Regions from separate parts of the Gleimia hominis genome, predicted to be linked through region 1. Evidence: riboswitches for the same ligand, from Rfam matches in the RefSeq annotation. Region 1 holds a riboswitch; the other holds the start of a gene.
The links. Region 1 has a riboswitch for thiamine pyrophosphate ahead of CJ187_RS00145 (ECF transporter S component). Riboswitches for the same ligand answer to the same signal wherever they lie in the genome.
Positions count from the first base shown of each region.

Region 2: linked by a shared signal. The riboswitch ahead of CJ187_RS08900 (phosphotransferase enzyme family protein) and the one ahead of CJ187_RS00145 (ECF transporter S component) in region 1 are both predicted to bind thiamine pyrophosphate.

Region 1 covers NZ_CP126963.1:28,388-32,782, forward strand. The annotation lists gene CJ187_RS00140 (ABC transporter ATP-binding protein) at 1-1,634, opposite strand, end outside; gene CJ187_RS00145 (ECF transporter S component) at 1,646-2,251, opposite strand; TPP riboswitch at 2,302-2,404, opposite strand; gene CJ187_RS00150 (PLDc N-terminal domain-containing protein) at 2,465-3,199, opposite strand; gene CJ187_RS00155 (1,4-dihydroxy-2-naphthoate polyprenyltransferase) at 3,366-4,253, opposite strand; gene CJ187_RS00160 (AMP-binding protein) at 4,253-4,395, opposite strand, start outside.
Region 2 covers NZ_CP126963.1:2,035,290-2,039,684, forward strand. The annotation lists gene CJ187_RS08895 (ABC transporter substrate-binding protein) at 1-356, opposite strand, end outside; gene CJ187_RS08900 (phosphotransferase enzyme family protein) at 386-1,801, opposite strand; TPP riboswitch at 1,797-1,899, opposite strand; gene CJ187_RS08905 (uracil-xanthine permease family protein) at 2,239-3,681, shown strand; gene CJ187_RS08910 (DUF2316 family protein) at 3,927-4,232, shown strand.

The DNA of each region.
Region 1 (4,395 bases):
GCCTCAAAAGCGGTGCGCGCCCCGCCCCTATCAGGTTCTACGGAGTCAATGCGGACCCCAGTTTCAGTGGAGTTTGGTTGGGAGCCGCTTGCGGTGACGGTCCCCCGGTGTCCAGGTTCCGGGTGGTCGCCACCGGAGTCGAGGTGAATGTGGCGTTCTCCCAGCACGTCAATGAACTCCTCATCGTGTGTTACGGACACCACCGCGTGGCCCTCATCAATCAACTCCTGAATTAATTTGCACAACCCCAACCACGTGTTGCGATCCTGCCCGAACGTTGGTTCGTCCAAAATCATCACTTTCGGCGACGTTGCCAACACGGTCGCTACCGACAAGCGCCGCGCCTGCCCACCCGAGAGTTGGAACGGGTTACGGTCCGCCAGATCCGTCATCCGCAGCATGTCCAGCAGGTAGTCACGCCGCTTCCCGATGCGCTTATCGTCCCACCCGAGGGCCCGCATCCCCACCTCAAGTTCACGCGCCACCGTGGATTCCACAAACTGGTGCTCCGGCTGCTGAAACACAGTGCCCACACGCGTCAACAAATCCTTAGACGCCCACTTGGCGATCTCTAAGCGGCCTTTAGGTGGGTCCAGAACCTCAGTGGCTTCCACCCGACCGGACACGGGGGGTAACAAACCCGCTAACGTCATTGCGAGGGTAGATTTCCCCACTCCGTTCGGCCCCGTGATCACCGTGGAAACTCCGGACTCCACCTTTAGGTCCAAACCTGTCGAAACCACGTGCTTGCCATGGCCCGTCGTTAGATCAACTGTGCGTAAACACGTGGGGAACGAAGTTGATTCTGAGCTCGAAGAAACCGAACTGGAACCCGCAGAAGAAGAACCCGCGGTTGTGCCTAAAGAAAACGAATCTCGTTTCGACAAGCCAGTCGGGTTGCCCGGCACCCACACGCCCGCATCTAACAGACGCTGTGCCTCAGCCTCCAGCACTTCCTGCACCGGTCCGTCCGCAATGACTCCGTCGTGACCAATCACAATCAGCCGGTCCACCACGTCCAGCCACGGTTCCACCCGGTGTTCCACAATAATGAGGGTCGCGTCCGCAGTCAGCGCCCGCTTAGTGGCATCACGAATCTCCGCGATACCTTCCGTGTCTAAGTTAGCGGTCGGTTCGTCTAAGCACAGGATCCGATGGTGCTCGTCCTGCATCGCTAGGGTAGCGGCTAAGATCAAGCGTTGCTGCTGCCCGCCGGACAGCGCTGCAGTGGGCCGATTCAGGGGTACCTCAAGCCCAACTTCTTGTAGCGCAGCTTCAACCCGGGGCCAAATCCGGTCTGGGCTAACTCCCATGTTCTCAAGTCCGAACGCAACATCATCACCCACGCGTTGCAAAATGACTTGGGACTGCGGGTCCTGCATCACCAGGCCCACCTGGCCCTTCATGCGCGAGGGATGCACGCCGTCAATCAATAAAGAACCCGATTCAACTCCGTCGTGCTGCGACCCCAACAACCCAGCCAACGCTGTCAGCAAAGTGGATTTACCACTCCCAGACGGGCCCAGTAGAAGTACGCGCTCACCCTGCTCTACCTCAAAATCAATATGCTGAACCGCAGGCCATGTCTGACCTTCAAACGTGTACCCCCAGTCGGTGGCTCGGATCAACGTCAACGCCCCTTGTTCTACGACTGGCGTCCAGAGTTAAATGCCGCTAACGCCCCCGTCTTGCGCAGCGCCGCGACCAGCAGGTACCCCAGCAGGCCCGCCAAGAACAGTCCAGAAATGCACAGCGTCACCAGGTAAATCGAGTTGTACGCTAGGCCCTTAGGCAGGTTGGGGGACATGAACAGTTCCAGGAACCAACCGCCCGCACCCGACAGAGCGCCGGACGCCAGAGCGATTGGGAGCGAGAACTTGCGGTACCGCGTCGCTAGGAACGGAATCTCACCGGCGATACCTTGCGCCAACCCCGAGTACAGCGTGGTGATTCCCCACACGTTACCCAGCAGCGCTGACACACAAGCAGCTAGGACCTCAACAAAAATCCCGGCACCAGGTTTGCGAATAATCAACGCACCCAAAGGTGCGCCCAAGAACCAGATCCCCGTGGCTATCCCACCGAACCCGGGTGTTACCGCGTCCATGGATTTGTACCACGCGTACCCAACTGAGTTCCACGCGAAAAAAATCAGTCCCGTGGCAATACCTAGAATAGCGGCGACCACAATGTCTACTACGCGCCACCCCTGGGAAGAAACAGGTTTCGTGAGGTCTTCTTGGTTACTCATTTTGTGCCCTTTCAGTTGATCGGTGGGCACGGGTACAAGCCCACCCGAGTGGGCGTGTGAAGAGGTCTCCCTGCGCTGGCATTACCCAGATCAGGTTTGACGGTCGAAGGTCGTGGCCTTCCTCTCAGCCATCCGGCTCCCGTGATTGCTTCTTTAGGTTAACAGAAACCACCGCGGCTCTTCGATTAAAAACCACAGCGGAAGATAAGCCTACTACCGCGACTCGTCCGGGTCATTATCGCACCTGTTCGCACGCGCATCGTCATCCTCGTCGACGTCACCTTCGTTTGTCTCGCGCGCGTTTGCCTCGCCATCCAAAATCTCGTTGCGACAAGTAGGCTGGTCCGCATCCGGTAGGTCGGCATCTGGCTTGTTCACATCCGGCTGGTCCTCTGGCACGCCGATATTTTCGGTCTGGCCGGTTTCGACGTCATTGGCCGCGTTGGGGTCAGTCTCGTCAGCGGGGTCGGTTTCGACGTCATCGGTCGCGTTCGGTTTGGTGTCAGATTTTTTGCTCTCCGGCGTAGCACCATTATTTTCCTGAGGCTGTTGCTCCCGCGGTAGATCCGGTTCCTGGTTAGCATTCTTACGGGCTTGACGCTCTGCCCGCAGTTCCTTTTCTAACCGCCACAAGAACTCCGGGTCATCATCTGGCCCCAGATCACGCGGGGGCCGGTTGTGCTGATGTCCAAACTGGATGCCTTGAATAGAGGACTCGTCCGAAGACCAGATACTGGCATCGAGCCGGCCACCATTGTTCTCTGCCCTCATGACCCGTGAAATAATAATCCACCCAATTGGCCCCAGTGGGGTGGTTAACAAAATTATTAGGAGCCAAATAGGTTTCGGAAGGTGAGCGGGCATTTGGTCGTTAGGGGTGCGGGCGCAATCTGCAATCGCATAGATCGCCAACGCAATCGCGGCTGCAATCAGAAGTATCCGCCCCATTATGTCCTCTCAAAACGACTACTGCCCCAGTGTACCCACATGCGCTGATTGAATGCTGAACAGCGCCGCAAAACCCGTGGATGATGCCAGCGGCAAAGCGCCGGACTGCTGGGAAAGGCCGGTGCGTCAACGCTAGAAACCGGCCAGCGCTAGGGAAAAGCCGCCGCTAGAAACCGGCCAGCGCTAAGAACCCGCCAACTAGCAGGCCGTAGGCGAGGGTGAGGATCCCGGTCATCTTCAATGGATGCAGCAAATCGCGTCCACTCGCTCCCTGCCAAACCGGACGAGCAGCTATTACCGCAAGTGCGGCAAGTACCACCAGCGTGCACAAGCTGCCTAAAAACCCAGGGGCCGCAACCGTGCCCGCGCACACTCCGATAATAACCAGGCCGTAATACGCTAGCCGCGACCGGGAATCCCCCAGGCGCACCGGCAAAGTACGCTTGCCCGAAAGCTTGTCGGTTGGGATATCGCGAATGTTATTAATGAACAGCAGGGCGATCGACAATAGCCCTACGCCGGTAGCGCCAACCCACAGGCGGGCAGGTGCGGAGGGAACTTGAACCCACGTGGTCCCAACTGTGGCGAATAAACCAAAGAAAAGGAACACGAACAGCTCCGACAGGCCCACCCCCATGTAGCCGTACGGATGGCGTCCACCCGTGTAGAACCACGCGGCCACCACCGCTGCCACACCGGGAATCAGCAGTACCCACTGGCCGGAAATCCACAGCAGTACGAGGCCCAGCAGCCCCGCCAAACCAAAACACGACAGGGCTATAGTCAGCACGGTACGTGGGCTCGCTCCACCCCCGGCAGTTAAGCGTGGCGGTCCCGACCGGTGCTCATCCGTGCCCCGCACGCCATCGGAGTAATCATTCGCAAAGTTCACCCCCACCTGCAGTAAAAGGCCCACCAGCAAGGCCAGTGCAGACCGCCAGAAAGAGAAACCACCCAGGTACGCGGCCCCGCCCATACCAATAAACACTGGCGCTGCAGCAGCCGGGAGGGTACGCAGGCGCGCGCCCTCCACCCAATCGTTCAAGGAAGCCATTAGCGTTCCCACACCTTTCCATCTTTGCGGGCTTGCTCAATCAGGGTACGCACCTGCTTGCGGGGAATCTTTCCGATACCCGTGGTGGGGAGCTGCGCGGCTACTGCGACGACACGTGGACTTTGGTCTCTTCCCAATGCGT
Region 2 (4,395 bases), 160 kb from region 1:
GTCAACCGGGGGACCGGTGGAATCGACACCCGCTTCCCCTCCAGATCTGCGAACGAAGAAATCCCCTTCGACTTCAAACTAATGACCCCGCCCAACTGATTTTGATTAAACGTAGCCAAAGCGCGCATCGGATTGTCAGTAGAACGCGTTTCCAACAACTCACCTAAACGCACAGCGGCGAACTGGAACTCCCCAGCCACCGTTAAATCAACAGGGGTACCACGATCCCAACCATCCCACACGATATCCACATCAAAACCGCGGTCCGCATAGAACCCCTTCTTACGAGCCACGAACATACCCGCGTGATTCGGCCACGCCGTCACATACTCCAACCGCATCCGAACAAGCATCATAACTCCTTACAAAATGTGTTAATCATAGATTAAAACTGGTGGCCCTCACCGGTTAAAAACCAGCGGGAATGGCCGAGTAAAGAAAAGTCGTACGCCCAATCCGCCAACCCCGCCGTTGCCGCCGGTGCGTACGCGGCGTAACGAATCATATCTAGTGAAAACTCAATATGACTAAGCGCAATCATCGGACCCAACGCCCGTTTTTCCGACGAGGACAACGCCAATAACTCGCTGTAACCAGCCAGAATATCCTTTGCCACTTGAGGGCGGAAACGCACGCCGGGGGTGGGCGTGTCCGGGCCTGCATGAGCATCGGACTCTTTGGTCTTGCTTGCGTCTGAACTTCTGGTGGTGGCGTCAGTATTGCCGTCTGCCTCAGTAATGGCATCAGCGTCAGTACTGCTGATGGTCTCAGTGCCGGTATCTGCGTCAGTACTGCTCCTCGCGCCCTCGGTTATCGAAATCCAATCAATCGCATGCCGCTCCAGCGCGAGTGCCAAATCGAAAATCGGGGGATTCAAATACGCCAGACCGAAATCAATCACGTCACTAACCCGGTGCCCATCCCAGAACGTGTTCGAAACGTGCAGATCACCATGCGTCCACCGCAACGACTCACCGGCCACCGCGCGGGCTTGCTGCCGAAGCGGTTCCAGCGGCGCTAAATCTGCCAGCAAATCCCTCCCCGTGTGGGCCAGGTACTGCGCTACCTCGGGTCTGGCTTCCAAAAACTTGTCCACCGCCTCAGGGAGGTCTTGAGCCAACATTAGGGTAAACCGGTTTTGATACGGCCCCTGAGGGATTTCCCGAGGTTCAGGGGTACCCACAGTTTCCATTGCCAAACGCACTCGAGCCACCGTTCGGCCCACCTCCCGCGCATCCGCACGGGTAAACGGTGGACTCCAAGAGGGCTGGTTGCGATACCGGTCTTCGCCGCGCGCAGCCTGACACATCTCGTAGACCCACGGCCCCTCAAACGCAATCGTTTCACCATTGGGGAAAGGCAAGAAACGAGGAGCACGCAAACCGTTGCCGATTGCTTGATTCACTGCTTTATGCACAGCTTTCAAAGTTTTTGTGGGCACCAGGGTGGGGTCGTAGCGCTTCAAAAATACGCGCTGTCCGTCAGCATCCGCAAGGGATCCCGCGGCCATCGGCCGGTTACTGTTTTGAACCACCTGCACTTTTGAAGCGCTTGTAACCGCTTTGATTTCGCGAGACGTCATCGCCGGCCAAATCGGATCCACCACCCGCATCTGCTCATCCTTATCCATATGCCGGGTTTTATCCGCGGTGGCTTTGCCGGTGTTTCTTGAAGTGGCGTGCTGGGCGGCATTTTGGGCCGTTTCTGAAGTGGCGTGCTGGGCGGCGGCCGCCTGTTTCAGATTGGTTCCTTGACGACTACTGTTCGAGTTGTAGCTCTTATTCTTCTGATCGCTCGGCATGAAAACTTCCACTTCCCTTCGCCAGCATGACCTGGATCAGGTTCAACGGTCGGAGGTAACCTCCCTCTCAGCCCCAACGGGCTCCCGTGTTCAAGCACAGGCTACCGAGAATCACGCATGTCGTGCAACACAGGCTCGCGGATGGCAGCGGAGGTACCTCGCGCTCAAAAACGAAGGTACCCGCGGCAAAAACTATCGGGATTGCTCTAAGGCGAGCCCAGGTACCCTCATGCAAAACAAAAGCGGTGACGCCCCAGTGGCCCCAAGTACCCTCATGCAAAACAAAAGCGGTGACGCCCAACTGAGCCAGGTACCCTCAGGGGAGAAATACGTGAAACGCGCTACAAGATGGAGGATAATGCGAGAAAAATGGTGGGAACAGCATAGACTATCTGCGGCTTAAAACAAGTCCCAGATAAAACACAAGGAGTGCCCAAATGGCAGTGAAATGGAAACTGCACGGAGACGGCGTGCACATAGCCCCCGGTGACGTGGTTCAGCCCGATGAACGGCTCGCATGGCCCGCCACAATCGGAATCGGGATGCAACACGTGGTGGCAATGTTCGGAGCCACATTCCTCGTTCCGTTACTAACTGGTTTCAATCCTTCAACGACATTATTTTTCACAGGGATTGGAACCATTCTTTTTATCCTCATTACAGCCGGGAAACTTCCAAGTTATCTCGGCTCTTCTTTTGCCCTCATCGCCCCAATCACCGCCATCACCGGATACGTCCAAGGTGGAGGCGCCATTGACCCACACAGAATGGCGGTCGCACAAGGTGGAATCATCTCCGCAGGCCTGGCGCTCCTAATCGTCGGGTTAATCGTCATGGTGGCGGGCCACAGGTGGATCGACGTGCTCATGCCCCCGGTTGTTACAGGCACCATCGTGGCCCTCATCGGATTCAACCTGGCTCCCGCGGCGTGGAACAACGTTAAACAAGCTCCCGTAACCGCAATCGTCACCATCGTTTCCGTCCTCCTCGTGACCGTCCTGTTCAAAGGAATCGTCGGACGCCTATCGATCCTAATCGGTGTGCTCATTGGCTACGCGTGCGCTGTGATCCGTGGGGAAGTTGATTTTTCCACCCTGTCCGACGCCGCCTGGGTGGGCCTACCCAGCTTCCACGCTCCCGCATTCGACATCTCCGCACTTGGACTCTTCGTGCCCGTCGTCCTCGTGCTCATCGCAGAAAACGTGGGGCACGTGAAATCCGTGTCCGCTATGACTGGGCGCAACCTAGACACCCTCACAGGCCGGGCCCTGTTCGCCGACGGGCTCTCCACCGTGTTCGCTGGTTCCGGTGGTGGTTCCGGTACCACCACGTACGCGGAGAACATTGGGGTTATGGCCGCCACCCGCGTCTACTCAACAGCCGCCTACATTGTTGCCGCGCTAACCGCGCTCGCACTGTCCATGTTCCCCAAGTTCGGGGTGCTGATCGCCACGATTCCCGTGGGAGTACTTGGTGGGGCTGCGACGATCCTGTACGGCATGATCGGCATGCTTGGCGTGCGCATCTGGGTGCAGAACCGCACCGACTTCTCTGACCCCGTCAACCTGAACACAGCAGCAGTCGCCATGGTGGTTGCGATAGCGAACTACACGTGGCACTGGGGAGACATGGTGTTTGAGGGAATCGCACTAGGCTCGTTCGGCGCCCTTGCGATGTACCACGCGATGCGGTGGATCTCTCGGCTAAGGGGTACCTCGCTGGAATCCGCCAGCCCCGCCTCCGCACCAGCCGGTTCCGAACTGGAACCCGGGCAGCTGGAACGCTCCTGGGACCGCGGAGCAGACGGGAAACAAGCCCGCACCCACCACGACCAGCGCTTTGAATCCGCCGACACCAAACCAGGTACCCCCAACGCGTAACCGGGTTTAGTGCAATAACCACAGCTGTTGCTCCATGTTAGCGGTGTGCGGCCTGATGAGTTTTTCACCGGCCCGAAGCCCGCTTTAGAAACGTAGCTCAGCTTAGTTACGCCGCGTTCCCTCCTCAGTAAGGAAAACTCGGATCAAAACCGAGGTTGACCTAACTGGGGAGGGAACTAATTTCTACTCCTTTAATTACGTGTCTTACCACTGGGTATCATTAGGTAACTTACTGAAAGGCCGCCATGTCAATAAACGCTAAACAATGCGACGCAACCGCGCATGAACTGCAAAACCTGTGCAATAAACTCACGGTTTCACCCGCGTGGATTGCGACGAAACTGGGGTATGCGAACGAGCAGTATTTACATGAGGTACTTGCAATCGCGCCCAGCGTTAACCCCGCGGAAGTGTGGCGGGTGCGCGACTTCCTGTGCGCGGTAGCGGCGAAAGAGGGGGTGAGGGTACCTGCGTTCTCGGTGCTGAAAAGCAGCATGCGTTCGACTGCGAAAATGTGGTTCGGTAACTGGGAGGTGCCGGCTGTCGACTAGTCGTTGTTGCTCTAAAACTAGATGTTGCTGTAAAACTCCACGTTGCGTAAAGCCCCGCGCGGTAGGTGAAAACGCGTGTAGGTGCCCCCGACCGTTGATGAGAACTATTCGCGACTAAGGGTAGGGTAAGTACGTACTTAACCTCATCGCATAACAAGGGTAA